DNA from 4 places in the Streptomyces sp. NPDC001002 genome. Region 3 is predicted to be linked to each of the others. Evidence: riboswitches for the same ligand, from Rfam matches in the RefSeq annotation. Region 3 holds a riboswitch; each other region holds the start of a gene.
The links. Region 3 has a riboswitch for S-adenosylmethionine ahead of thrC (threonine synthase). Riboswitches for the same ligand answer to the same signal wherever they lie in the genome.
Positions count from the first base shown of each region.

Region 1 (5,174 bases), on a different contig from region 3:
AGTTCAACCAGATCTACCGGCGGCTGGAGAGCTCGATGACGGAGGCCGCGCAGTTCACCGAGCTGTTGCACTCGCCACCGACCGTGCTCGACCCGGTGAAGCCGGACCCGCTGCCGGCGCGTGCCGCCTCCGTGCGCTTCGAGCGGATCACGTTCTCCCACGGCTCCGGCGCCCCGCTCTTCGACGGACTCGATCTCGTCGTGCCCGGCGGCGCGAAGATCGGCCTCGTCGGGCGGTCCGGCGGCGGCAAGACCACCCTCACCCGGCTGCTGCTGCGGATGACGGACCTGGACGCCGGCCGGATCCTGATCGGCGGCCAGGACATCAGCAGGCTCCGCCAGGCCGACCTGCGCGGCCTGATCGCCTACGTGCCCCAGGACCCGGCCATGTTCCACCGCAGCCTGCGGGACAACATCGCCTTCGCCCGCCCCGACGCCACCGACGCCGAGATCCGCCGGGCGGCCGAGGCGGCGCACGTGACGGAGTTCGCCGACGCGCTGCCCGAGGGCTTCGAGACGATGGTCGGCGAGCGCGGCATCAAACTCTCCGGCGGCCAGCGCCAGCGGGTCGCGCTGGCCCGGGCGATCCTGCGCGACGCGCCGATCCTGCTCCTCGACGAGGCGACCAGCGCGCTCGACTCGGAGAGCGAAGTCCTCGTCCAGGAAGCGCTGTGGCGGCTCATGGAGGGGCGCACGGCGCTCGTGGTCGCGCACCGGCTGAGCACGGTCGCCGGCATGGACCGCCTCGTGGTCCTGGACCGCGGACGGATCGTCGAGCAGGGCACGCACCAGGAACTGCTCGCCTCCGAAGGCGCCTACGCCAAGCTGTGGCGCCACCAGTCCGGCGGCTTCCTCACCGACAGCCCGACGGACGACGACGCCGCCCGGGCCGACGTGAACTGAACGGGACACCGGAGACCGATGGGGGCACCGGAAGCGAACGGGACACCGACCGGTCGGTGGACGCCCTCTTGACGCCGCAGCCAGGGGGATCGACACTCCAGAAGGGAATCCTAGTGAACAGGTAGGGAATGACATGAGGCGCCTTGGACCGGTCACCGTACGCGTGAGCCGCTCGCCTCTCCTCACCTCCCGCCGCCACATCGATCTGCTGCGCGTCTGCAGCGCGATCAGCCGCCTCGGCTGAGCCGCGCCCCTCCCGTGCCCGCGACGCCCACGCGTCGTCCCGCGACCGGACGCCACCGGCGTCGTCCGTCCGCCACGCACGGCTGAGCCCGGCCCCTTCCCGTCCGACGTCGCTTCCGCCGCGCGTACGTCCGCGCCCGCTCCCGGGGAGAGTCATGTCCGTCACACCGCTGGCCGCCCACACCACCACTCCGTCCACGCCCGCCTTCCGGGGCCGCATCGGCGGCGATCCGCGCAGCGGCCACTACGCCGTTCCGCGCCGCTACCGCCTCCATCTGTCCACCGCGTGTCCCGACGGCCTGCGCATCGCCGTCACCCACAGCCTGCTCGGCCTGGACACCGTCTGTCCGGCGACCTATCTGCCCGCCGTTCCCGACTCCCCGCAGGACGGCCACTCCGTGCTGCGCCCGCTGTACGAGGCGAGCGCCCACCGCTACTCAGGACCGGCCGTCGGACCCGTCCTCAGCGACGACTGGTCCGGGCGGATCGTCAGCACGCACGCTCCGGACATCACCCGCGACCTCGCCCGCCGCTTCGGCGCCGACCGGCTCTCGCTGTACCCGTGCGGCGCGGAGTCGGAGATCGAGGCCGTCGAGCGGATGTGCGCACAGGACATCGAGGGAGCCGCCCAGCGCGCCGGACAGTCCGGCATCGAGCAGGCGGAGCGCGACGCGGCCCTTGAGGCGCTGCTGGAATCGCTGGGCGCTCTGGAGCGCTGGCTCGTCGGCCGCGACCACATGATCCGGGATCAGATCACCGCCGCCGACGTCGAGTTGTGGGTCACGCTGGTCCAACTCGACACCGTGCACCGCCATCACCTGGACGCCTGCGCGGTCGAGCGCATCGCCGACCACCCCACCCTGTGGGCGTACGCCCGCCGGCTGGCCGCCCACCCGGCCTTCGGCACCCATCTCGACCTGGACGGCATCGCCCGCCGCCATCACGCCCGCTGCCGGGGACTGGAGGCGGCCGGCGCGGCCGTACAGATCCTCGACTGGGCTGCCCACGCGGCCCACTAGCAGTCCCGTAGCCGTTCCACTTCGTGGACCGGCGTTGACATTCGTTCGGGCAAGTGTCTTGAATATCGCCCAGAACGGTCATGAGTGTCAGCGACAAGCCCTGGCTTGCTGACCGGCAACCCTCGCACCGCGGTGGGGTGCCCCAGGTGACGACCGGACCGGATGACGTTTCGGTAAGCGCGCGGCCCCTTCCGGGGGCCTCCGACAGTGACAGGTGACGCCATGTACGCAGCTCCCAGGACGGCCGCATGCCGCCCGCAGGGCTGCGTACTGTCGTACGCGAACCTGTTCGTCGCCGACCGCGCCGTCGATCTGCTCCGGGTCAGCAGCGCACTGTGTACCGCACCGGGCCGTGCCCGCTGTCGGGGCTGACGACCACCCAGCCCGCGCACCTCTGACGCACACCCGCCTCCGCCGGTGTGCAGTTCCCCTCCCCGCCCCCAGCCCCGTGCACCCGCGCGCGCCGCCCGCCGTCGCGCGTCCACCGCCGCGGTGCGGGGTGTCCGAACCTGCCGGAGCCCACCATGAGTGAACCCCCTGGCGCCGCCGTGTCCCTCGCCGAGGCACCGCCTGCCGACGAACCGTCAAAACCCCTCACCGCACAGCGAGTTCAGCCGCTGCGCCGGCCGGGGCGCTGGATCGCCACCGCGGTCGTGCTGGTCCTCGCGGCCCAGTTCGTGCACGGCCTGGCGACCAACCCGTTCTACCAGTGGGACCGCTTCGGGTACTGGTTCCTGCGGCCGACCATCCTCGACGGGCTGCTCATCACCCTCGAAGTGGCCGCCTACAGCGCCGTGTTGGGCCTCCTCGGCGGCATCCTGCTCGCCCTGGCCAGACTCTCCAGGTCGCCGGTGCTGCGCGCGGTGAGCTGGACCTACGTCTGGGCCCTGCGCTCGATCCCGCTGATCGTGGTACTGCTCTTCCTCTACAACTTCAGCGCCCTCTACAAGACGTTGAGCGTCGGCGTCCCCTTCGGGCCGGCCTTCTTCTCCTTCGACGAGTCGAGGCTGGCCACGGACATGGTCGTCGCCGTCATCGGCCTGAGTCTCAACGAGGCGGCCTACGCGGCCGAAGTGGTCCGCGGCGGCATCCTCTCCGTCGACCAGGGCCAGCACGAGGCGGCCTCCGCCCTCGGCCTGCCCAAGAGCTACCAGTTCCGCCGGATCGTCTTCCCGCAGGCGCTGCGCTCCATCACCCCGAACTACGTCAACCAGCTGATCGGCCTGATCAAGAGCACCTCGCTGGTCTTCTACGTCTCTCTGCTCGACCTGTTCGGCTCCGCGCAGACGATGGGCTCCACCTACCCCGGCGACATCGTCCCGCTGCTCCTGGTCGTCACCGTCTGGTACCTGATCCTGACCAGCGTGGTGTCCGTCATCCAGTTCTACGTCGAGCGGTACTACGCCCGGGGCGCCACGCGCTCCCTGCCGCCGACCCCGATCCAGAAGCTCCGCACCGGCCTCACCGATCTGCGGGCCCGCATCCGCCGGGAGGCCGCGATATGAGCGCCCAGACCCTCGAACCGCCGACCGACATCACGCCCGCCGCCGTGGAGGTGCACGACGTGCACAAGTGGTACGGCGCCCACCGGGTGCTGGACGGCGTCGACCTGACCGTGCGGCCCGGCGAGGTCACCGTCATCCTCGGCCCGTCCGGCTCTGGCAAGTCCACGCTGCTGCGGGTCATCAACCACCTGGAGAAGCCGGAGATCGGCTACGTCAGCGTCAACGGCGAACTGATCGGCGTGAAGAGGCAGGGGGAGCGGCTGAAGGAGCTCAGCGAGCGGGCCATCCGCGCCCAGCGCAGCCGGATCGGGTTCGTCTTCCAGAACTTCAACCTGTTCCCGCACCTGACCGTCCTCGACAACGTGGCCGCGGCACCGGTGGCCACCGGCCGGCTCGGCAAGCCCGAAGCCCTGGAACTGGCCCGCGAGTTGCTCGGCCGGGTCGGGCTCGGCGAGAAGGCCGGCGCCTATCCGCGCCAGCTGTCCGGCGGCCAGCAGCAGCGCGTCGCCATCGCCCGCGCCCTCGCCCTGCGCCCCGGCGTCATCCTCTTCGACGAGCCGACCTCCGCCCTCGACCCCGAACTCGTCGGCGAAGTCCTCGCCGTCATCAAGGACTTGGCGACCAGCGGCACCACCCTCGTCATCGTCACCCACGAGATCGGCTTCGCCCGCGAGGTCGCCGACCGGGTCGTCTTCATCGACGGCGGAAAGATCGTCGAGCAGGGCCCGCCGCACGAGGTCCTCGACAAGCCGCAGCACGAACGGACCCGCGACTTCCTCAGCAAGGTCCTCTGACCCCCCGCACCTCCAGCACCTTTCGCCCTCTTCCACCGTCCCGAACACCGAACCTAGGAACAGCCATGTCTCCCCTCAGCCTTCGCAGCAGACTCACTCGCGGACTCACCGCCGGCACCGTCGTCGCCGCTCTCGCCGGCGGGCTCGCCGCCTGCGGGGGAGACAGCGACGCGGCCACCACGACCGACAACGCGGCCGCCGGTTCGGTCACCGTGGGTGCCCTGTCCCTCGGCGCCGCCAAGGAGACCACGCTGAAGGTCTCCGAAGTGAAGTCGATCAGCGCCGAGTTGCCCAAGGACATAGCCAAGAGCGGCAAGTTGGAGATCGGTGTCGGCTTTCTGCCCGCCGGCTCCCCGCCGCTCGGTTACGTCGGCTCGGACCAGAAGACCCTCACCGGTTCGGAGACCGACATCGGCCGTCTGGTCGCCGCCGTCCTCGGCCTCAAGCCCGAGCTGAAGAACTCCACTTGGGAGAACCTCTTCATCGGCCTGGACAGCGGCAAGGTCCAGGTCGCCTTCTCCAACGTGACCGACACCGAGGAGCGCAAGGCGAAGTACGAGTTCGCCTCCTACCGCGAGGACAACCTCGGCTTCGCGGTGAAGGCCGACAACTCCTGGAACTTCGACGGCAATTACGAGAACCTCGCCGGCAAGACCGTCGCCGTGGGCGCGGGCACCAACCAGGAGCGGATCCTCCTGGAGTGGAAGAAGA
Region 1 covers NZ_JBSFLV010000045.1:16,752-21,925, reverse strand. The annotation lists gene ACWDR3_RS21520 (ABC transporter ATP-binding protein) at 1-902, shown strand, start outside; gene ACWDR3_RS21515 (putative leader peptide) at 1,036-1,146, shown strand; gene ACWDR3_RS21510 (glutathione S-transferase C-terminal domain-containing protein) at 1,301-2,164, shown strand; SAM riboswitch class IV at 2,241-2,350, shown strand; gene ACWDR3_RS21505 (amino acid ABC transporter permease) at 2,689-3,669, shown strand; gene ACWDR3_RS21500 (amino acid ABC transporter ATP-binding protein) at 3,666-4,463, shown strand; gene ACWDR3_RS21495 (ABC transporter substrate-binding protein) at 4,529-5,174, shown strand, end outside.
Region 1: it holds a riboswitch for S-adenosylmethionine, as region 3 does, so the genes downstream of both, ACWDR3_RS21505 (amino acid ABC transporter permease) here and thrC (threonine synthase) in region 3, are expected to answer to the same signal.

Region 2 (5,174 bases), on a different contig from region 3:
CACCTGTGCGGGGCCGGCCCTGTCAGGAACCGGCGCCGGGCCTGTCCACGAGTTCCACCTGATCCACGGCGTTGCACCAGCGGCAGCGCACCGACTCGATGGTCTCACTGACCACCTCGCGCTCCTCGACCCTCGGCTCGCCGGCGAGGTCGAGATGGACGTACTCGACGACCTTCGACGAGCGCGTCACGTCGAAACGCGTGAGGTTGCCGCACAGGGTGCAGCGCCACCGCGTGGCCGCGGTGGGCAGGGGAACCGTCATCGTGACTGTCCGCTTTCCTTCTAGTGTCCGTGACGCCCGGCTTCCCCGGTGCGTGTGGCTCGTAACCCTACGGCCTGGCGCGTACTCGCCGCCCGTCCGTCCGCGGCGGCGAGGCGGTCTGTGCGTGTGCGTCCCGTTACGCCATGCTCTGTGTCCATGATCAGCAACTGGAGCGCGACGGTCGGCAGGACGTTCAGAACGGTCCGGATGCCGTCGGCACCGGTGACGTACGGCCTGATCGCGGCCTGTTGCCTGGTCTTCGCGGCCGGTCCGGCCTCGGGTCTGAATCCGGCCTACGGCTCCGGGGACGCGCTGCTCGCCGCGCAGCGGGCCTATTTCCACCGCTGGGGCGTGGTCCCGGCGGACCTCTTCGCGGACCCGGCCGGCTCCGCCCTCACCCCCGCGACGGCCCTCTTCATCCACGGCAGCTGGATCCACCTGCTCGGCAACATGCTCTTCCTCTACGTCTTCGGCGTGATGACCGAGGAGCGGATGGGCCGCGTGCAGTTCACGCTCTTCTACCTGGTCTGCGGCTATCTCGCCCTGCTGGGGTACGCGGCCGCCAACTCCTCCTCCGACCAGTCCCTGGTGGGGGCGTCGGGGGCGATCTCGGCGATCCTCGGTGCGTTTCTGTACCTGTTCCCCGGGGCGCGGGTGACGAGCCTGCTGCCGTTCCTGTTCTTTCTGCCGATGCGGTTTCCGGCGTGGGTGGTGCTGCCGTTCTGGGCGGCGCTGCAGTGGGTGGCGGCGGGGCGGGCGGAGCAGGGGCCCGGGGTGGCGTATCTGGCACACCTGGTGGGCTTCTCGCTGGGCTTCGGCTACGCGTGGGCCCGATTCCGCCGTACGACTAGAGTGAAGGCCGCCCCAGCTCCGGCCCCCGAGGGAGAGAACCAGCCGTGATCACCGCGATCGTCCTCATCAAGACCAGCGTGGACCGGATCCCTGAGATCGCGGAGTCGATTGCCTCGCTGGAATCTGTGAGCGAGGTGTTCTCCGTGACGGGTACGTATGACTTGATCGCGATGGTTCGGGTCAAGGAGCACGAGGATCTCGCCGAGGTGATCCCGGGGCGGATCAGCAAGATTCCCGGGGTTGAGGGGACCGATACGCATGTGGCGTTTCGGACGTACTCCCAGCATGACCTGGAGGCGGCTTTTGCGATCGGGTTGGACTCCTGACCACCTGAAGACCGCCTCCGGACCGAAACTCCTCACACAGTCGGGACGCAGCGGCCGTTCTCCGTTGTGTACTTCCACTTGGCGCCGTCGGTCACCAGTTCCTTGACCGCGCCGATGAAGCGCTCCACGTGCTCGTCGGGGGTGCCCGCGCCGAAGCTCACTCGGATTGCGTTGAGGGACTTCTCGCCCGGGGCCGCCTCGGGGGCGCCACATTCGCCCTGGGTCTGGGGGTCGGTGCCCAGGAGGGTGCGGAGCAAGGGGTGGGCGCAGAAGAGGCCGTCGCGGACGCCGATGCCGTACTCGGCGGAGAGTGCGGCGGCGAAGTGGGAGCTGTTCCAGCCGTCGACGACGAAGGAGATCACGCCCACGCGCGGGGCGTCGTCGCCGAAGAGGGACAGGACCTTCACCTCCGGGACTTCCGCCAGGCCCGCCCGTACCTTCCCGATCAGGTGCTGCTCGCGCGCGACCAGCGTGTCGAAGCCCGCCTCGGTCAGCGCCTTGCAGGCCGACGCGATGGAGTAGGCGCCGATCACGTTGGGCGAGCCCGCTTCATGCCTCGCGGCGCTGTCGTGCCACTCCACCTCCACTCCCCCGTCCTCGCGCCGGGCGACCTTGCGGCTGGCGCCGCCGCCCGCGAGGTAGGGGTCGGCCGCCTGGAGCCAGTCGGCGCGGCCGGCCAGGACGCCGGAACCGAAGGGGGCGTACAGCTTGTGGCCGGAGAAGGCGATCCAGTCGACGTCGAGGTCCTGGACGGAGACCGGGTGGTGCGGGGCGAGTTGGGCGGCGTCCAGGACGATGCGGGCGCCGTGGGCATGGGCCGCGGCCGCCAACTCCCGTACCGGCCACAGCTCGCCGGTGACGTTCGAGGCGCCGGTGACGCAGACCAGGGCCGGGCCGTAGGGGTCTCGGTTTGCGAGGGCCTGCTCCAGGGTCTCGACGGCCTGGGCCGGGGTGCGCGGGGCGTTGAGGTAGGTGACGCGGGCGTCCTGCCAGGGCAGCAGCGAGGCGTGGTGCTCGGTCTCGAAGACGAAGACCTGGCAGTCGGCGGGCAGAGCGGCGGCGAGCAGGTTGAGGGAGTCCGTGGTCGAGCGGGTGAAGATCAGCTGGTCGTCGGGGCGGCAGTCCAGGAACTCCTCGACCGTCCGGCGGGCGTTCTCGAAGAGGTCCGTGGAGAGCTGCGAGAGGTAGCCGGCACCGCGGTGGACGCTGCCGTAGTAGGGGGCGTAGGCCGCCACGTCGTCCCAGACGCGCTGGAGGGCGGGGGCGCTGGCCGCGTAGTCGAGCGCCGCGTAGGTGACTTCGCCGCCCGTGACGAGCGGGACGGTGACGTCCCGGCCCAGAACGGGCAGCTGGGCACAAATGGTCGGGGCGGCGGCAGCGGTGGAGACAGACATGGCGAACTCCCGTGAGAGGCAAGGCGGTTCCGCCGTGCGAGCGCGCAGGGCTCAAACACGGAGGAGGGTGAAAGGGGATGTGCGGAGGCGGGGCTCGGCGCCCTATCGCATTCGCTTGCTCACGGAGTACTCCCTCGATGACCAGGACCCCTGGTGTCTTTCGAGGGGCCCGCGCTTGCCGCAGACCTCGCTGCCTACGGCCTGGTCTTCACCCGGGGCACCCCGCCACGGACGGAGGGTTGCCGGACAGTCGGCCGGGGCCTCATGACTGTCACTCATGACCTGGTCCAAAAACTTACGTGAGGTGATCGTCGTCCCGCAACCCGTGTCCGGATCGCGGGACGACGACCGCCGTGGTGCTACGCGTTGCTGGCCGCCGACCAGCGCTCCAGGGTCCGCTTGGCGGCGCCCGAGTCGATCGACTCCGCCGCCTTCGCCATCCCGGCCCGGAGCTGGTCCGCCAGCGGCCCGTCACCCGGCTCCAGGGCCACCAGCGCGGCCGCCGAGTTCAGGAGTACGGCGTCCCGCACGGGGCCCGTCTCGCCGTCCAGGAGCCGGCGGGCGACGCCCGCGTTGAACTCGGGGTCGGCGCCGCGCAGGGCCTCCACGGGGACCAGCGGGAGGCCCACGTCACGGGGGTCGAAGGACTCCTCGGTGACCTTGCCGTCGCGGACGATCCACACCCGGGAGGTGGCCGTGGTCGTCAGCTCGTCGAGGCCGTCGTCGCCGCGGAACACCAGGGAGGAGTTGCCGCGCTCGGCGAAGACGCCCGCGATGATGGGCGCCATCCGCGGGTCGGCGACCCCGACCGCCTGGGCCCGCACCTTGGCGGGGTTGGTCAGCGGGCCCAGCGCGTTGAAGACCGTACGGATGCCCAACTGGCCGCGCGCGGCGCCCGCGTGACGCAGGGCCGGGTGGAACTTGATCGCGAAGCAGAAGGTGATCCCGGCCTCCTCGGCGACCTCGGCCACCCGCTTGGGGGTCAGCTCCAGGTTGACGCCGAGCCGTTCCAGGACGTCGGAGGCGCCGGACGCGGAGGACGCGGCCCGGTTGCCGTGCTTGACGACCTTCGCACCCGTGCCGGCGATCACGATCGAGGACATCGTGGAGATGTTCACCGTCTTCGCGCCGTCGCCACCGGTGCCGACGATGTCCACCGTCTTCCCGGACACCTCGATCACGTTGGCGTGCGCGTACATCGCGCGCACCAGACCGGTGATCTCCTCGACGGTCTCGCCCTTGGCCCGCAGCGCCACCACGAACCCGGCGATCTGCGCGTCCGTCGCCTCGCCGCGCATGATCTGGTCCATCGCCCAGAAGGTCGCGTCGGCGTCCTGGTCCTTGCCGTACAGCAGGGAGTTCAGTACCTCGGGCCAGGAACGGCCCGCCGCGGTGTCGCCTCCAGCGGGGGTCACAGCGCTCATACGGCCGCTCCTGGGTGTCGTAGAAGATGCTTCACAAGACGTGCCCCACCCTATCCAGCGCGTGGCACGGCGAAGGGCCCCGTCCGGTGTTCGGACGGGGCCCTTCGACTGTGGCGTGGCGACGCCTCAGCGATCAGTGGTGGCCGTGGCCGCTCGTGATCTCCTTGTACTCCTCGACGGTGGGCTTGGGGATCTGGGACTCCTCGCCGTAGTACGCCTCGCTCAGCTTGGCGCGCAGCTTCTCGGAGCCCTTCACCTTGCGCTCGACGCCGTTCTCGTCGACGGTCGCGCCGATCGCGGCCGGCACGTACTGCTCGTGCGCGGTGAGCGTGTGCAGCGCGTCCTGGCTGAGCGGCTCGTGCACCTCGATGAACTCACCGTGCGGCAGGCGCTTGATGATGCCCGACTCGCGGCCGTGCAGCACCTTGTCGCGGTCCCGGCGCTGCAGGCCCAGGCAGATCCGCTTGGTGGCGACGAACACCAGGACCGGCACGACGAAGAAGCCGATGCGCACGAACCAGGTGATCGAGTTGATCGACAGGTGGAAGTGCGTGGCCCAGAGGTCGTTGCCGCCACCGACGAGCAGGACGAAGTACCAGGAGATCCAGGCGGCGCCGAACGCGGTACGCGTCGGGACGTTGCGTGGACGGTCCAGGATGTGGTGCTCGCGCTTGTCGCCGGTGACCCAGGACTCGATGAACGGGTAGACCGCGATCGAGACCAGGACCAGCGGGAAGATCACCAGCGGGATGAACACGCCCAGGACGAGCGTGTGGCCCCAGGCGTTGATCTCCCAGCCCGGCATGACACGGATCAGGCCCTCGGAGAAGCCCATGTACCAGTCGGGCTGGGCGCCCGTGGAGACCATGTCCGGCCGGTAGGGGCCCATGGCCCAGATCGGGTTGATCGAGGCGAT
Region 2 covers NZ_JBSFLV010000185.1:5,470-10,643, forward strand. The annotation lists gene ACWDR3_RS42595 (hypothetical protein) at 23-262, opposite strand; gene ACWDR3_RS42600 (rhomboid family intramembrane serine protease) at 419-1,162, shown strand; gene ACWDR3_RS42605 (Lrp/AsnC family transcriptional regulator) at 1,159-1,440, shown strand; gene ACWDR3_RS42610 (aminotransferase class V-fold PLP-dependent enzyme) at 1,473-2,834, opposite strand; SAM riboswitch class IV at 3,001-3,117, opposite strand; gene trpD (anthranilate phosphoribosyltransferase) at 3,194-4,258, opposite strand; gene qcrB (cytochrome bc1 complex cytochrome b subunit) at 4,392-5,174, opposite strand, start outside.
Region 2: it holds a riboswitch for S-adenosylmethionine, as region 3 does, so the genes downstream of both, ACWDR3_RS42610 (aminotransferase class V-fold PLP-dependent enzyme) here and thrC (threonine synthase) in region 3, are expected to answer to the same signal.

Region 3 (5,174 bases):
TTGGCCATGTGAAGTGGTCCCTCCAGGACTGGGGGTGATTCCTTCGGACCGCGCCCGCGCCCGCGACGGACGGCTCGCATGCCCCGTGGTTCCTTGCCCCACCTGGCCTGCGGGCCTCACCGACCCGGTCCTTCTTGTCACTCTCACCTTCAGAGTGCTAACGCCAATGATTAGCACTCGCCCCCTGCGAGTGCAAGCGGCTCTCGGGGATCGGGCAGGCGCCGGGAGGCCCCGCGGCGCACCCCGGCGGCACCCCACGCACGGCGAGGGGCCCGCACCCTGCCGGATGCGGACCCCTCGCCATGTGAAATGTTCAGGCGGTGACGCGAACCATGTCGGCCTGCGGGCCCTTCTGACCCTGCGAGATCTCGAACTCGACCCGCTGGCCCTCTTCCAGGGTGCGGTAGCCGTCCATCTGAATGGCGCTGTAATGGACGAAGACGTCCGCACCACCGTCGACCGCGATGAAGCCGTACCCCTTCTCCGCGTTGAACCACTTGACGGTGCCCTGAGCCATGCCTAACTCCCCTATTACTGGCCCTTGCACAGATCCACACTTCGCGGATCCGGGTCAGACCTCACCCCCCACGGATTGGGGGCGTGCGCCGGAACGCGTCGACCGCGGCCGAATGTATCCGTCCAACTGCCGTCTGCAACAGGTCAATCCGACGAGAATTCAGGGCAAGACCGGTCGGGAATCTGGCGAGAATTCATTAGAATTCAGGGCAAGTCGGGCCCCACAAAAGGCGCAAAACACACAAAAAACCTGCTTACTTTGGCTACTTCTTGTCGCCCGTGCAGCAGGTTTCCGGGGAGGCCGACCCGTGGATCGGCGGCGCGTTCCCCAACTGTACCTCGCTCAACCCCACTGAATTGCCCCCTCCGCTTCTCTCACGGAGGGGGCAATCGGATGAACTCTTCGTAATCGCTGTTACCGAAGGTAATTATCGGCCGCGATCAACCACGTTCAGCCACCGGCGACGGCGGGGATGATCGAGACGCCGGCCCCGTCCGGGGTCGCCGTCTCCAGACCCTGCTCGAACCGCACGTCGTCGTCGTTCACGTACACATTGACGAACCGCCGCAGCTTGCCCTGATCGTCCAGCACACGCGCGGCGATACCGGCGTGGTTCTTCTCCAGATCAGCGATGACCTCACCGAGGGTCGCCCCTTCGGCCGTCACCTCGGCCTCGCCACCCGTGTAGGGCCGCAGGATGGTCGGGATACGGACGGAAACGCTCATGATGCGAGGCCTGCCTCTCGGAAGGAGTCGAGGTTCGGACGGATGGTGGCGGTCAAACCGGTGCCGGCCACCGCGTCCAGGGTCTTCAGGCCGTCGCCGGTGTTCAGCACGACCGTGGTCTTGGTCGGGTCGAGGAGACCGTTCTCGATCAGCTTCTTCGCGACGCCGACCGTCACGCCACCGGCCGTCTCCGCGAAAATACCCTCGGTGCGGGCCAGCAGCTTGATCGCGTCGACCACCTGCTCGTCGTTCACGTCCTCCACCGCACCGCCCGTCCGGCGCGCGATGTCCAGGACGTACGGCCCGTCCGCCGGGTTGCCGATGGCCAGGGACTTGGCGATGGTGTTCGGCTTCTGGGGGCGGACCACGTCGTGACCCGCCTTGTAGGCGACGGACACCGGCGAGCACCCCTCGGCCTGGGCGCCGAAGATCTTGTACGGCTTGTCCTCGACGAGCCCGAGCTTGATCAGCTCCTGCAGACCCTTGTCGATCTTCGTGAGCTGCGAGCCGGAGGCGATCGGCACCACGAGCTGATCGGGCAGCTGCCAGCCGAGCTGCTCGCAGATCTCGTACGCCAGGGTCTTGGAACCCTCCGCGTAGTACGGCCGCAGGTTGACGTTGACGAAGCCCCAGCCCTCGCCGGCCGGGTCGCCGATCAGCTCGGAGCAGAACCGGTTCACGTCGTCGTAGTTGCCCTCGATGCCGACGAGCTCGCCGCCGTAGATCGCGGCCATGACGACCTTGCCCTGCTCCAGGTCGTGCGGGATGAACACGCAGGAGCGGAAACCGGCGCGGGCCGCGGCGGCACCGACGGCGCCCGCGAGGTTGCCGGTGGAGGAGCAGGAGAGGGTCGTGAAGTTGAAGGCGCGCGCGGCCTCGATGGCCTGGGCCACGACACGGTCCTTGAAGGAGTGCGTCGGGTTGCCCGAGTCGTCCTTCACGAAGAGCTTGCCGGCGTCGACGCCCAGCTCGCGCGCGAGGTTGTCGGCCTGGACGAGCTTGGTCCAGCCGGGGTTGATGTTCGGCTTGGTCGCCACGTCCGCGGGGACCGGCAGCAGCGGCGCGTAACGCCAGATGTTCGCGGGACCCGCTTCGATCCGCTTGCGGAGTTCCTCGGTGTCGTAGGCCGAGAAGTCGTACGCGATCTCGAGCGGGCCGAAACACTCCTCGCACGCGAAGACCGGTCCGAGCGGTACCCGGTGGCCGCACTCACGGCACGAGAGCGCCGCGGCCGGGCCGAGGTCTACGGTGGAGTCGGTGGTGCTTGCAACAGTCTGCACAGCCATGGAGGCGAGGCCCTTTCTCCTCATCTTCCTCGCGACGCATCTCGCCACGAGACGGATTTGGCACCTTCCCTAGCCGGGAGCCTCGCGTAATGATCAACATTGATCTACGAGACCGGCTGGAGGGTTGCCGGGGCTTCATCGGGCCGTATCCCTCTGCCCCTCTGGATGAGCGGTATGCGGTTGTATGAGCGGTTGTGGGCGCCTCCGACCCCCGACATGCGATGGTCATCAGCGTTGTTCAAGACTGTAACCGAAGGCCAGGACAGTTGAGCTAGCCGTCCGAACCGCGAGATGGATCACACAAGATCCACTCGCCGAGAGAACGCAGAGGAGCCGCGCACTGTGCTGAACGAAGTCGAGCGTTGGCTGAGCACCCGCTCCTGGTCCGTGACCGATCGCCCGCTCCACCAGATTCTGGCCGCGAAGCACCGCACGGGCCAGTCGGTCAGTGTCGTGCTGCCCGCGCTCAACGAGGAGGAGACCGTCGGCGACATCGTCGCCGTCATCCGCCACGACCTCATGCAGCAGGTCCCGCTCGTCGACGAGATCGTCGTCGTCGACTCGGGATCCACCGACCGCACGTCCGAGGTCGCCGCGGCGGCCGGCGCGCGGGTCGTCCACCGCGACGACATCCTGCCGCACCTCCCGCCCGTGCCCGGCAAGGGCGAGGTGCTGTGGCGCTCGCTCCTGGTCACCACCGGGGACATCGTCTGTTTCATCGACGCCGACCTGAAGGAGTTCTCCTCGGACTTCGTCTCCGGCATCGTCGGCCCGCTGCTGACCGACCCCGGCGTCGACCTCGTCAAGGCGATGTACGACCGCCCCCTCGGCGGCGCTGCGGGCCAGGGCGGCCGGGTCACCGAACTCATGGCCCGCCCCCTGCTGAACATGCACTGGCCGCAGCTGGCCGGCTTCGTGCAGCCGCTGGGCGGCGAGTACGCGGCCCGCCGCAGCCTGCTGGAACAGCTCCCGTTCCCGGTCGGGTACGGCGTCGAGCTGGGCATGCTGGTCGACGCCCTGCACCTGGTGGGCCTCGACGCGCTGGCCCAGGTGGACGTCGGCGTGCGCAAGCACCGGCACCAGGACGGGCAGGCGCTGGGCCGGATGTCCGCCGCGATCTACCGCACCGCGCAGCTCCGGCTGGCCCGCGGGCACCTGATCCGCCCCTCGCTGACTCAGTTCGAACGGGGCGCGGACGGTTTCGAGCCGCGCACCTACTCCGTGGACACGGAGGAGCGGCCGCCGATGGTGGAGATCGCGGAGTACGCGCAGCGGAAGGTCGCCTGACGTCGGCGGCGGTCGCCCGATGACGTCGGGAGTCGCCTGACGACAGCAGGTCACCCGCCGTATACGGCCTGCTCGCGCGTGCGCTCACATGTTTGAGCGTTTCCCGGCCGGGCTAGGTTGTGGCGTATGGCTTCCACGGCTTCCACCGCTTCTACGGCTTCCGCGCAGGGCGCTGCCCAGGTACTGGTCGCGTCCAACCGCGGCCCGGTCTCCTACGACGTCCAGGACGACGGCTCGCTGGCCGCCCGGCGCGGTGGCGGCGGGCTGGTCTCCGGTCTGTCGGCGATCGGGCCTGACGCGGGCGCGCTGTGGGTGTGCTCGGCGCTGTCCGACGGCGACCGCGAGGCCGTGCGGCGCGGGGTCGGCGAGGACGGTGTGCGGATGCTGGACATCCCGGCCGACGTGCACGCGGACGCGTACAACGGCATCGCCAACTCGGTGCTGTGGTTCGTGCACCACATGCTGTACCAGACGCCGCTGGAGCCGGTCTTCGACGCGGAGTTCCGGCGCCAGTGGGCGTCGTACGAGACGTACAACCGCGCTTTCGCCGAGGCGCTGGCCGAAGAGGCGGCCGAGGGTGCGGCCGTGCTGGTGCAGGACTACCACCTGTGTCTGGTGCCCGGGATGCTCCGCGAGCTCCGTCCCGACCTGCGGATCGGGCACTTCTCGCACACGCCGTGGGCGCCGGTGGACTACTTCCAGATGCTGCCCGACGACATCCGGGCGCGGCTGATGGAGGGCATGCTCGGGGCGGACCGGGTGGGGTTCCTGACCTGGCGGTGGGCGACGGCGTTCCAGAACTGCGCGGGCGCGGTCGACACGGATCGCTGGCTCTCCACGTGGCCGTCGGGCGCCCCGCGGGCCATCGAGCACCTGGGGACGGACGGGACCACCCACCAGGAGCGGATCACCCGCCGGACGCTCATCGGGGTCCACAGCCTCGGTGCCGACGCCGAGTTCCTGCACGCCCGCTCGCACGAGGCGGACGTCGAGGAGCGGATGGCGGCACTGCGCGAGGAGATCGGCGCGGGCCGCCGGACCATCGTCCGGGTGGACCGCACCGAACTCTCGAAGAACATCGTGCGCGGGCTGCTGGCGTACCGGCAGCTGCTCGACGACCGCCCCGAGTGGCGCGAGCGGGTCGTGCACGTGGCATTCGCCTACCCCTCGCGGCAGGACCTCGCCGTGTACCGGGACTACACCGCCGAGGTGCAGCGGGTCGCGGACGAGATCAACTCCCTTTACGGGACGCCCGGTTGGACCCCGGTCGTCCTCCATGTGAAGGACGACTTCGCCCGCTCGCTGGCCGCCTACCGGCTCGCCGACGTGGCCCTCGTCAACCCCATCCGCGACGGCAT
Region 3 covers NZ_JBSFLV010000005.1:32,572-37,745, forward strand. The annotation lists gene groL (chaperonin GroEL) at 1-8, opposite strand, end outside; gene ACWDR3_RS04195 (cold-shock protein) at 314-517, opposite strand; gene ACWDR3_RS04200 (MoaD/ThiS family protein) at 968-1,243, opposite strand; gene thrC (threonine synthase) at 1,240-2,529, opposite strand; SAM riboswitch class I at 2,547-2,701, opposite strand; gene ACWDR3_RS04210 (glucosyl-3-phosphoglycerate synthase) at 2,872-3,816, shown strand; gene ACWDR3_RS04215 (alpha,alpha-trehalose-phosphate synthase (UDP-forming)) at 3,943-5,174, shown strand, end outside.

Region 4 (5,174 bases), on a different contig from region 3:
GCGGACGGCGCGAGGAGCGCGGCCACCGCCCCGGCCAGGGCGGCGCCGATGCCAAGCGCCAGGCCGACGTCGACCGTGCGCGGTCCGATCCGTCGCACCAGCCGCCACGCGAGTGCCGAGGAGACACCCATCGCGATGGCCGAGGGCAGCGAGACGGCCGCCGTGAGCAGGGCGGACAGGCCGAGCCCGTCCTGGAGGAAGACGGTGAGCACGAGGGACGCGGCGAGCGAGGAGCCGAACTGGGCCATGGCGACGGCCGTGCCCAGCAGGTACGGCTTCGACGACGCGAGCGCCGGATGGACCAGCGGCACCCGGTCCCTGCGGACCCGTAGCCGCTGGTGCACGGCGAACGCGCAGGCCAGGGCGGACACCCCGGCCGCCCACAGGAGTGTCTGTCCCCCGCTGTCCGGTGTGCTGATGAACGGCACCATCAGCGTCAGCGTGCAGCCGCAGGCCAGGACGAGGCCGAGGAGGTCCAGCCGGGAGTCGCGGGCGGTGCGCCGGGGCGGTGGCAGCCAGCGGGCCGCGAGGACCAGGGTGACCACCGCGCACGGTGCGCTCAGCAGGAGGCAGTACCGCCAGCCGGCCCCGGGTCCGAGCCCGGCGACCAGCACGCCGCCGAGCGGCGGCCCGAGTGCCGCGGCGACACCGCCCGTCACCGCGTACAGCCCCAGGGCCCGGCCGCGGTCGAGCCCGTGGAACACGTCCTGGATGGTGCCGATCACCTGGGAGTTGACGAGCCCGGCGGCGGCGCCCTGCACCAGCCGCGCACCGATCACGATGCCCGGACCGCCACCGGTCGCGGCCGTCACCCCCGCCAGGAGGAAGACGGCCATGCCGACGATGAAGAACCGCTTGCGTCCGTGCAGGTCGCCGAGGCTGCCGCCGGGCACGAGGGCCAGGCCGAAGGCGAGTGAGTAACCGGCCACGATCCACTGGACGTCCGCCGCACCGGCCCCGAGCGAGTGCCGCATGCTCGGAACGGCGATGTTCAGAACTGCCTGGTCCAGCAGGGTGGTTGCCCCTGCGGCCATGCACACCAGCAGTACGCGCCGGGTGGCGCGGTCTTGTCCCGGGAGCATTCAGACGTCCGTCACACCACGCTCACCGGATGCCGTACCACCGCGTCGAACAGGTAGCCCTGCGTGTTGGGCACGGCGAGGTCCGGTTGCGTACGGCCGGCCGTGTCCGTGGCGCGGGCCAGCAGCTGGGTGGCACCGGGTGCCTCGGGGTGCCAGTTCAGGGACCAGCGGGTCCATGTGCCGGTGCGGGGACGGTCGTGCAGGTGGGCGCGCCGCCAGTTCGCGCCGCCGTCGGTGCTGATGTCGACGTGGTCCACGGCGCCCGCGCCCGACCACGACCGCCCGTGCAGCACGTGCCGGTGTCCCGCCGCGAACGTGGCCCCGCTCGCCAGCTCGAAGGCGCTCTTGGTGGCCTGCCGGGTGAGCGGCGCGCTGCCGCCTTCCGGGTAGGACGGGCCGAACAGGCGGTAGAACGTGGTGTTCCAGGGCGAGAGGAGCGGCTGCGCGGACACCTCGATGTCGCCGACCCACTTGATCGACGCGATCCCCACCCAGGACGGCACCAGCACCCGCACCGGGTACCCGTGGTCGTACGGCAGCGGCTCGCCGTTCATCTCGTACGCGAGCAGCACGTCGTCCAGCGCCTTGGCCAGCGGCAGCGGACGGCGTACCCGGCCCAGGCTCTCGCCGCCGCTGACGTAATCGGCGTCCAGGCCCCGCGGTTGCACGTCCACGGCGTTCCGGGACAGTCCGGCCCTGCGCAGTACGTCGGCCAGGCGCACCCCGCGCCAGCGGGCGACGCCGATCGCGCCCAGGGTCCACGCGGTGCCGGTGACCGTCTCGCCCTGCTGGTTCGTGTAGTAGGAGCGGCCGTTTCCGGCGCACTCGACGAAGGCGGTACGGGTGACGGCGGGCAGGGCACGCAGGTCGTCGTACCCGAACTCCACCGGCCGGTCCTCACTGGGAGTGCCGCGCAGCCCGCTCCCCCACAGCCGCAACCGCCAGTCGTCGGCGTCCAGGACGGGGGTGGCGGTGTGGTTGCGTACGAAGAAGAGGTCGTTGGGGGTGTGGTGGCCGGTTCCGCGCAGCGCCTCCCAGCGGGTCTCGGCGTTGGTGCCGCGCTCGATGAACCACTCGGGCGGCAGGGGTTTGACGATCCCGGGGACCGCGGCGCGGGCGGGCCGGGTGCCGCCGAGCGCGGTCCCGGCGGCGGTGGCGGCGAGCAGGGTGAGCAGCCGCCGGCGGGTGACGCCGTCGGCTCTGGCCTCACCGGCCAGCCACTGGCGCAGTCTGCGGCGGTCGTAGTCCGTTTCGTGGCGGTGGCCGAGCGGGATCGCGGGTGTCGGCATGGCGTGTCCTCGTCTTGTCCGAGCGAAGCGTGCGGGCGGCACGGAGGATCGCGAGACGTGCCGGCGGATGCTCAACCGGCCTGTGCGGCACGGCTGTTGGCAGAGGTGCGAGGAGGTGCTCGATCAGCCGGTCGGTCGACACAGCGCGGCGGCGACGCGGACAAGGTCCACGGCACGGCGGCGGGTCAGCGACTGCGACAACGGCATGGCGGGATGCAAACACGCGCAGCGGAGGGTGTCAACGAGGCGTCCGCGTCAGGCCGGAACGGCAGCGCGGGGAGGGTGGTTGACGGGTGAAGGGCTCCATTGACGTACGACGACGTCGATCCGTACGATCGCGGTCGGCATCGAGTGTCAGCGTCAAGCCCTGGCTTGCTGACCGGCAACCCTCCGACGCGGTGGGGTGCTCCAGGTGAAAGCCCGGCAGGATCACCGACGATCTCTGCAAGCGCGGGACCCCGTGGCCGGGGGCGGAGATGTGGAGGACGGTCGTGCGACACAGCAGTGACCTGAACGCCTTCTCCCGGCTCTCCCGTCGGCGTCACATCGACCTTCAGCGCTTCACCAGCTGTCTCTGTCGCGGCTGACGGCTTATCTGCGTCGCAGCTGACCGCCACGACCGCGTCCGTCCGACGTCCGTCGCGGCCCGTAGCCACTCCCCCCTGACTCCCTGAACTCCCCTGCCCCGTCATCGGCGTTGCGCCGACCGGTGCGGCATGCCCGCGCGCAGCCGTGCTCCGCGGGGCGGCACACGACGGGCGACACACGACCAGTGACACGAGCAGTGACACGAGTAGGAGCACCCTCCGTGAGAGCACATCCGGATTTCCGACCCACTCGATGGACGGCACTGGCCGCCCTTCTGACCACCAGTGTCCTGTTGACCGCCTGCGGCTCCGGCGGCTCCGACAGCGGCAGCGGCAGCGGCCCGGCGAAGTCCGGTGGTTCGTTGACCTTCGCGGTGGGTTCCGACGCCGGCTGCGTGGACCCGCAGCAGGTCGGCAGCAACGACAGCATCTACTCCGTACGTCAGACCGTCGACTCGCTGACAGACCAGGACCCCCAGACCGGCAAGATCGTGCCATGGCTGGCCAAGAGCTGGGACATCAACGCCGACGCGACGACGTTCACGTTCCATCTGCGCTCGGGGGTCACCTTCAGCGACGGTTCCCAGCTGACCGCGCAGGTCGTCAAGGACAATTTCGACGCGGTGCCGAAGCTCGGCGCCCTGGGGGTACTCGCCCAGGGCTATCTGAGCGGCGTCAAGAGCACCACCGTGGTCGACCCGCTCACCGTCAAGGTGGCCTTCAAGCAGCCCAACGCCCAGTTCCTGCAGGCCACTTCGACCCACTCCCTGGGCATCGAGTCGTCGGCGAGCGTGAAGCGGACCCCGCAGCGGAAGTGCAGCCAGGGGGTGATCGGCTCCGGCCCGTTCGTACTGAAGCAGTACGTGCAGAACCAGTCGATCACCCTGGCCAAGCGCACCGGCTACGCCTGGGGCTCCTCGCTGTGGTCCAGGAAGGGCGAGGCCTACCTGGACCAGGTGGTGTTCAAGGTCGTGCCCGAGGCGGGGGTGCGGGCCGGCAGTCTCCAGTCCGGGCAGGTGGACGCGATCAGCAGCGTCGGCAAGGCCAACGAGGCGGCGCTCAAGGGCGGTTCGGTCACCCTCCTGCGCCGGGCCAACCCCGGGGTGGTGTTCGGCCTGGGACTCAACAACTCGCGGCCGCTGCTCAAGGACGTGAAAGTGCGCCAGGCGATCCTGGCCGCCGTCGACCGCAAGCAGATAGCCGACACCGTGTTCCCGACCGGCACCCAGCCGGCGACCAGCGTCCTCGCGCACACCACGCCCGACTACACCGACCTCTCCGCGGACCTGGCCTTCGACGCGGCCAAGGCGAAGTCCCTGCTGGACGCGGCCGGTTGGACGGCGGGCAGCGACGGCATCCGCGCCAAGGACGGCAAGAAGCTGAGCCTGACCATCAGCTGGTTCCCCAACTCGGCCACCAACCAGCCCGCGCTGGAACTGGTCCAGCAGCAGCTGAAGGCCGTCGGGATCGACGTGGTGCTCAAGCAGGGCCAGGTCAGTCAGTTCGCCACTACGCTCCAGGGCGGTGACTTCGACGCGGTGTGGAGCAACGTGACCCGCGCCGACCCGGACATCCTGCGCAGCTCCTTCTCCACCCAGCTGGCCAACTTCTACCGGCTGCCCGCCAGTTCACTGGACACGGCTCTGTCCGGCCAGGCCGCGACCGCGGACACCGCGAAGCGCAAGCAGTTGGTGGACGAGGCGCAGAAGTCGATCGTGGAGAACGCGTACAACGTGCCCGTGGTGGAACTCCAGACCCAGCTGGGCGTGTCGAAGAAGGTGCACGACCTCGACTTCGACTCGGGCAGCCGGATCCAGCTGCACGACACCTGGATCGGCTGACGCATGCGCCGCTATGCGATCAAACGGCTCGCCCAGGCGGTCGGTGTGCTGTGGGCGGCCTACACGGTGTCCTTCCTGGTGCTCGACTACCTGCCCGGCGATCCGGTCACGGCGATGGCCAGTGCCGGCATGGACTCGGGGCAGGTCGACCCGGCCCAACTGGCCGCACTGCGGCACGAGTACGGCTTCGACAAGCCGGTCCTGGCCCAGTACGCCGACTACCTCGGCCGGGCGGTGCGCGGGGACTTCGGCGACTCGGTCTCCACCGGTCGGCCGGTTTCCTCGACGCTGGCCGACGCGCTGCCCCAGACAGTGCAGTTGACCGGTGCCGCGCTGCTGCTCGCGGTGGTTCTCGGCGGTGGTCTGGCCGTGCTG
Region 4 covers NZ_JBSFLV010000019.1:38,409-43,582, forward strand. The annotation lists gene ACWDR3_RS11845 (MFS transporter) at 1-1,082, opposite strand, end outside; gene ACWDR3_RS11850 (sulfite oxidase) at 1,094-2,371, opposite strand; gene ACWDR3_RS11855 (putative leader peptide) at 2,495-2,578, opposite strand; SAM riboswitch class IV at 2,715-2,828, shown strand; gene ACWDR3_RS11860 (putative leader peptide) at 2,848-2,958, shown strand; gene ACWDR3_RS11865 (ABC transporter substrate-binding protein) at 3,180-4,799, shown strand; gene ACWDR3_RS11870 (ABC transporter permease) at 4,803-5,174, shown strand, end outside.
Region 4: it holds a riboswitch for S-adenosylmethionine, as region 3 does, so the genes downstream of both, ACWDR3_RS11860 (putative leader peptide) here and thrC (threonine synthase) in region 3, are expected to answer to the same signal.